Linked DNA regions of Arthrobacter globiformis. The protein of the gene in region 2 interacts with the protein of the main gene of each other region in a pairwise test. Links are inferred from orthologs where the notes say so. Each region holds a gene or a part of one and is shown on either strand. Other genes may lie near its edges.

Region 1 (3,263 bases), 2.0 Mb from region 2 along the record:
CCGTGCTGAGGCTCAGCTCGCGCCATTGGTCCAGCTCCGCGCGCTGGGCGTCGGCGACGGCGGCAAACGCACCAAAGGCGTCCTGGCCGAGCACCAGCAGCGACGGCGGGTTGGCGCTTTCGACGACGGCGATGATCGCCTCCGCGGCCTTGCCGGGGTCCCCGGGCTGCGTGCCGTGGACGGTGTCATTCTCCTTGCGGCGCTTGCCGGCCGTCTCCGCGTAGTCCGGAATCGCCGTCGCCGACTGCGTTAGCGAGCGGCCGGCGAAGTCAGTGCGGAACGCGCCGGGTTCGATGGCTGTGACACTGATGCCGAGCGGTTGGAGTTCCTTGTGCAGCGAACCCGACAGGCCCTCCAGGGCCGCCTTGGTGGCGGAGTAGTAGCCGGACCCGGCCGGCGAGATGCGCGCGCCGATGGAGGAGATGTTCAGGATCGCACCCGACCGCTTCGCGCGCATGTCCGGCAGGACTGCTTTGATCATGTCGACGGCGCCGAAAAGGTTCGTGTCGAACAGCTGGCGGATGTCGGCGTCGTCCGCTTCTTCCACGGCGGCACGGTAGCCGTAACCGGCATTGTTGACGAGGACGTCAATGCCGCCGAACCGGGCCTGCGCCTGCTGCACCGCAGAGCTGATCTGCTCCTTGTCAGTGACATCGAGGGGGAGGGGCAGCGCGGTGTCGGGGAAATCAGCCGCGATGTCCTTCACCGCGTTGACGTTCCGTGCGGTGACGACGGCGTTGTGGCCGTGCGCGAGCACCGTCTGGGCGAGGGCCCGGCCGAGTCCGGTGGAGCAGCCTGTGATGAGCCAGGTGGTCATTGGATTTCCTTCTGTTGGTTAAGCGCTGCACTGCACGAAGCGGGCACCGATGAGCGTTGCCACGAATCCAGAAAACCGCACTCCCGGCGGGCGTGGGAGTTGCTGCTAATACAGGTAACGGCAGTGCCTCCCATGGCCGGGCGGTGCTAAAAGTGCTGGAGCGCCGAACCAGGCTCCGCAGGAAGCGCCCGCCTCACCGGCGTCTGGCTATTCCACCTCGGGAGGACTGATCGGTCTGGGCAGGCCCGTCAGGACACTCCGAGTGCGGTCAGGACGATCAGCACGCAGTTCAGGCCGACGATGAGCGTGGCGCTGGTCCAGCCCGCGATCTTCAATGGGGTCGAATCAGTGTGGATGCCCATGACCTCGCGCTTCCCGGTGAGCCGGATCAGCGGAATCAGCGCGAACGGGATGCCGAAGCTGAGGAGCACCTGGCTCAGGACCAGCGCCAGCGTCGGCTCGATGCCCGCACCGAGGATCACCAGCGCCGGAATCAGCGTGATCACCCTCCGGGTAAGCAGCGGCACTCGCACCTTCAGCAGACCGCCCATGATGGTGGCGCCGGCGTAGCAACCGACGGAGGTGGAGGCCAGGCCCGAGGCAAGCAGCCCGATGGCGAACACGACGCCGATCACCGGCCCCAGTGCCGACGTCACGGCCGCGTGCGCGCCGGCGATGGTGTCGGTGCCTTCCACGCCGCGCAGGCTGGACGCTGCCAGCAGCAGCATGGCGATGTTGACGACGCCGGCCAGCAACAGGGCTCCGGCCACGTCAAACCGGGTGGCCCGGATCAGGCGGGTCCTCACGGCAGGGTTCTCGGAGAAGCCGTGCCGGTCCCGGGCGAGGGCGGAATGCAGGTAGATGGCGTGCGGCATCACCGTGGCGCCGAGCATGCTCGCGGCGAGCAGGATGGTGTCGGTTCCCTCGAAGCGCGGCACCAGACCCGTCAGGGCGTTCCCGGCGTCCGGCGGATTGACAAACAGGCCGGACACAAACCCGACAGCAATCACGCCTAGCAGCGTCAGAATGGCCACTTCAAACGACTTCTGGCTCCGGTTCGACTGCAGCGAGAGCAGCGCCATCGACGCGAGGCCGATGATGATCCCGCCGGCAAGCAGCGGAAGTCCGAACAGAAGGTTCAGCGCGACGGCACCGCCGATCACTTCGGCCATGTCGGTGGCTCCAGCCACGATCTCCGCCTGCGCCCAGTACGCCCGCCGGCGGCGGGTTCCCAGGCGCTTGCCCAGAATCTCGGGAAGGCTCATGCCGGTGGCCAGGCCGAGCTTGGCGGACTGGTACTGCACCAGCACGGCCATGGCATTGGCTGCCACGAGCACCCAGACCAGCAGATAGCCGTAGCTTGCCCCGGCCGTCAGGTTTGCCGCAACGTTGCCCGGGTCGACGTAGGCGATGGCCGCCACGAACGCTGGACCCAGCAACAGCAGGCGCGACCAGACCCGTGCCGGCGCGGTGCGTTCTGTAAGGGTCGAAACAGCCATCATTCATCCTCGTCTTTGGGGGTACTGATAAGACGAGGATAACCGAAATTTAGGTATACCGAAAAGTAGGGATTAGGGGCACAGCCGGATGCTGGCTTTAATCAGTAGGCATCACTTCCTTTGCCCTCAAGAGGAGAGTGCCCCGCACGCCTCAGTTAGAGGTGGTGTGCGGGGCCTTCCTAGCGGCAGTCCCACAAATCTGTGTGGCAACTGGGGACAAGGTACTGGAGCAATCCTTCGGACAGGCTTGTCAACAACTGGGAGTTCCCTGAGAATCACGGACGATTTCGCATCAGGTCAGGCCCACCGCCGGGCGGGCGAGCTCCGTAGGACGGGCGAGCCTAGTAAGCGCGTCCTGAGGAATCCTCCGACCAGGCGGGCCGTCTGACGTGGGTGCACCCCCTGATCTGGGGGAGGACGTTGCCGCCTCGCGGTTGAAACGCCCTAGTAAGCGCCGGGCGCAGTCCTTGCCGCCGGTGCAACCGGCGTCATCACCGGCAAAAACGGCCCAAGGTTTCCGCAAGGCACCGTCCGCAATCTTGCACCGTCCGATGCAACGTTCAATCAGAGCGTTCAACCAACAAAACAGGCAGGTGCGTCATGAAAGCGTTCCACCCAATCAGAACCGTTGGAGGTGATCGGACGGCGTCCCGTGGAGCGCCACGGCGCCCGAAGCACCCGAAAGGGAGCTGGCGGCGCCTGTTCGGCGTCCCTAACCGCGTCGTCGCGGCCGGCGTGGCCATGTCCCTGGTGGCGGCCATCGGCCAGTCAGCAAGCATCGCGGCCCAGGCCGTGACCGCGCCGGTGGGCGAGGGCTTCACCGTCACGGCATCAGACCTTGCCTTCATCCTCAAACAGATCAAGATCGCTGAAGCCCATGTGGCCAACACGACGTCGGCCACCGGCCCCTGTGGCGCCCTGATCGGTACGGGCCCCAACCAGATCCC
Region 2 (3,276 bases):
TGCGCTTGATGCCCTCGAGCGAGACGCCCTCATGGGACAGTCGCTGCACCTCACGGAGCCGGTTCACGTCCCGCTGGGAGTAGCGGCGGGACTTGCCCGGCGCCCGGCTGGGCGAGACGATGCCTAGCCGGTCGTACTGGCGGAGTGTCTGCGGGTGCATGTCGGCGAGCTCGGCGGCCACCGAGATGACGAAGATCGGCTGATCGAAATTGATGTCCACGGCCGGCACCGGTCCCTAAAGCCGGGCCTTGGCTGCCAGGCCCTGGCGGACGTCCGCGCCGGTGGTGGCGGCTGCAAATGCTTTCACGGCCTCCTCAGCTTCCTTGCTCAGGTTCTGCGGTACGGCTACGTCGATGGTCACAAGCAGGTCCCCGGTGGCCTTCGACGTCTTCACGCCACGGCCCTTCACGCGGAGAGTGCGCCCCGACGGGGTGCCGGCAGGAACGCGGACCCGGACGTGTTCGCCGTCGATCGTGGGCACCTCGATGTCCGCGCCCAAGGCGGCCTCCGGGAAGCTGACGGGCACGTGGATCCGGAGGTTGTCGCCGTCGCGCGTGTAAAAGTCATGGGGCTTGACGTTGACGGTGACCAGCAAGTCGCCGTTACCTGCCGGGCCATACTGGCCCTTGCCGCGGACTCGCACCTTCTGGCCATCCTTGATGCCCGCGGGAACCCGGACGTCAATGACCTCACCGTCCGGTTCACGCAGCCCAATGGTGGTGCCTCGGATGGATCCGGCGAAGGAGATGCTGGTGCTCGCGGTCCGGTCGGCGCCCTTCTGCTGTGCGCGCTGGTAACCGGCAGGGCCGCCGCCGAAGCCGCCACCGAACAGGTCGGCAAACTCGGGCGGAACGCCGCCGGCGGTGCTGAACCCGCCGGAGTGCCGGCCACTGCCGCCGGTGAACAGGCCGCCGAAGAGGTCCTCGAAGCCGCCGTTCGCGGTGCTTCCCGCGCCGTGCGGTGCAAAACGGGCGCCGCCGCCCATGGCCCGGATGGCGTCATACTGCTGGCGTTCATCGGGATCGGACAGCACGGAGTAGGCCTCGGAAATGTCCTTGAACTTCTTCTCCGCAGCATTGTCCCCGGAGTTCGTATCAGGGTGGTACTGCCGGGCGAGCTTCCGGTAAGCCTTCTTAATGTCAGCGTCGGAAGCGTCCTTGGCAACACCAAGGATCTTATAAAAGTCCTTGTCCACCCAGTCCTGGCTAGCCAATGGCGTTTCCTCTCTACTTTCAGTGTTGCGTTGGAGCTCCGCTGGATAGGGGGCCGTGCCCGCTTCGCGGTGCCCGCCACGCCGCGGCCCCCTTTCCAGCTGCGCTGCGCTCATCTCACCTTAGGCGAGACAACCGCCGAGCGACGGACGGATAAGGGGGCCCGGGAGTGGCATCGGGCCTGCCGGAGCTGGGTGGCCAAGGATCGCAGATCCTGGCCACCCAGCGTAGGGGCGGGGCCCCCTTATCCGTTCGGCGCGGTCACGAGAGCAACCTACGCAGGTACAGCGACGATGACCTGGGCCGCCCGGAGGACTCGCTCGCCTGACTTGTAGCCGGAGCGGAGCACCTGGCTGACGGTGTCAACTTCGATGTCGTCGCCGGGCTGCTGGATGAGGGCCTCGTGGATGGTCGGGTCGAACTCGACGCCGGTCTCATCGATGCGGGTCAGGCCGTACGTCTTCAGCGCATTCTCCAGCTTGGTGGCGATCGCGGCGAACGGGCCGTCCGCGAGGTCACCGTGCTGGCGGGCGGCGTCGACGTCATCCAGCACCGGGAGCAGGGAGTTCAGGACGCCGATGACGGCCATCTCCCCTGCCACGGCGCGGTCACGTTCAACGCGCTTGCGGTAGTTGACGTACTCGGCCTGCAGGCGGAGCAGGTCGTTCTTCAGCTCCGCCGCCGCGGCAGCCTCGGTACCCTGCGCCACGGACTCCTCGGCGGGCACCTCAACCTGGTTGAGGATTTCCTCAGCCTGGGCGAGGGCGTCGCCGTCGGAATCCGCTTCCGGCGCAGAGGACTGTTCGCCCTCCGGATGCCGGGCCTCCCCGGTCAGCGGGTCCACCTTGCGGTGGTCCCGGATGACCGGCTCGTCGCGCTTGCTGCTCTGGTCTCGGGAAGAGTTGTGCTCTTCTTCGTTACCGTGATGCGGCATGGTTACTTCTTCTCTTCTTCGTCGACGATCTCGGCGTCGACGATGTCCTCGTCAGACTTGCTTCCGCCGGCGGGGGCACCTTCAGCACCCGCAGCGCCGGTGGCGCCGTCCGGAGAACCGGCCTGGGCGTAGATGGCCTCGCCGAGCTTGGTCTGGGAAGCCTGCAGCTTCTCAAACGCGGTCTTGACGGCGGCGTCGTCGGTGCCTTCGAGGGCCTTCTTGAGGGCGTCGACGTCGGCCTGGACCTCGGTCTTGACCTCTTCAGGCAGCTTGTCGCTGTTGTCGGCGATCAGCTTGTCCACGGAGTAGGCGAGCTGCTCGGCGGTGTTGCGGGTGTCGGTGGCCTCGCGGCGTGCCTTGTCCTCGGCTGCGTGCTCCTCGGCGTCCTTGACCATGCGGTCGATGTCTTCCTTGGAGAGCGCGGTGCCGCCGGTGATGGTCATGGACTGTTCCTTGCCGGTGCCCTTGTCCTTCGCCGAAACGTGCACGATGCCGTTGGCGTCGATGTCGAAGGTGACCTCGACCTGCGGGACGCCGCGCGGGGCCGGCGCGATGCCGGTCAGCTCAAACGTGCCCAGCGGCTTGTTGTCGCGGGTGAATTCACGCTCGCCCTGGAAGACCTGGATGGCCACGGACGGCTGGTTGTCGTCAGCTGTGGTGAAGGTTTCGGACCGCTTGGTGGGGATGGCCGTGTTGCGCTCGATCAGGTGCGTCATGACACCGCCCTTGGTTTCGATGCCCAGGGACAGCGGCGTGACGTCGATCAGGAGAACGTCCTTGCGCTCACCCTTCAGCACGCCGGCCTGCAGGGCTGCGCCAACGGCCACAACCTCGTCAGGGTTGACGCCCTTGTTGGGCTCCTTGCCGCCGGCCAGTTCCTTCACGAGGTCGGAGACGGCGGGCATACGGGTGGAGCCGCCGACGAGCACGATGTGGTCGATGTCGGAAAGCTTGATGCCGGCTTCCTTGATGACGTCGTGGAACGGCTTCTTGGTGCGCTCGAGCAGGTCCTTGGTCAGGTCCTGGAACTTGGCACGGGTCAGCTGCTCGTCCAGGTGGACCGGGCCGTCCGGGGTGACGGAGAGGTACTGGAGCGAGACGTTGGTGCTGGTGGAGGAGGAGAGTTCCTTC

What was found.
Region 1: the proteins of QFZ23_RS22750 (region 2) and QFZ23_RS13260 interact in binary tests that used the Escherichia coli proteins (3 or more experiments, as listed by UniProt). The link is inferred for Arthrobacter globiformis from one-to-one orthologs.

The regions. Positions count from the first base shown.
Region 1 is NZ_JAUSZX010000001.1:2,840,115-2,843,377, forward strand. The notes cover bases 192-3,139. They hold QFZ23_RS13260 (Nramp family divalent metal transporter), read right to left. Parts: upstream 2,317-3,139; coding sequence 1,066-2,316; downstream 192-1,065. Other genes in these bases: QFZ23_RS13255 (oxidoreductase), read right to left, coding at 192-817; QFZ23_RS13265 (peroxidase family protein), read left to right, coding at 2,917-3,139. Outside these bases: more of QFZ23_RS13255, read right to left, coding at 1-191; more of QFZ23_RS13265, read left to right, coding at 3,140-3,263. UniProt on the Escherichia coli protein: H(+)-stimulated, divalent metal cation uptake system. Involved in manganese and iron uptake. Can also transport cadmium, cobalt, zinc and to a lesser extent nickel and copper. Involved in response to reactive oxygen.
Region 2 is NZ_JAUSZX010000001.1:4,872,375-4,875,650, forward strand. Bases 316-3,276 are described here. They hold QFZ23_RS22750 (nucleotide exchange factor GrpE), read right to left. Parts: upstream 2,146-3,276; coding sequence 1,486-2,145; downstream 316-1,485. Other genes in these bases: QFZ23_RS22745 (DnaJ C-terminal domain-containing protein), read right to left, coding at 316-1,213; dnaK (molecular chaperone DnaK), read right to left, coding at 2,148-3,276. Also shown: QFZ23_RS22740 (heat shock protein transcriptional repressor HspR), read right to left, coding at 1-220; more of QFZ23_RS22745, read right to left, coding at 236-315. UniProt on the Escherichia coli protein: Participates actively in the response to hyperosmotic and heat shock by preventing the aggregation of stress-denatured proteins, in association with DnaK and GrpE. It is the nucleotide exchange factor for DnaK and may function as a thermosensor.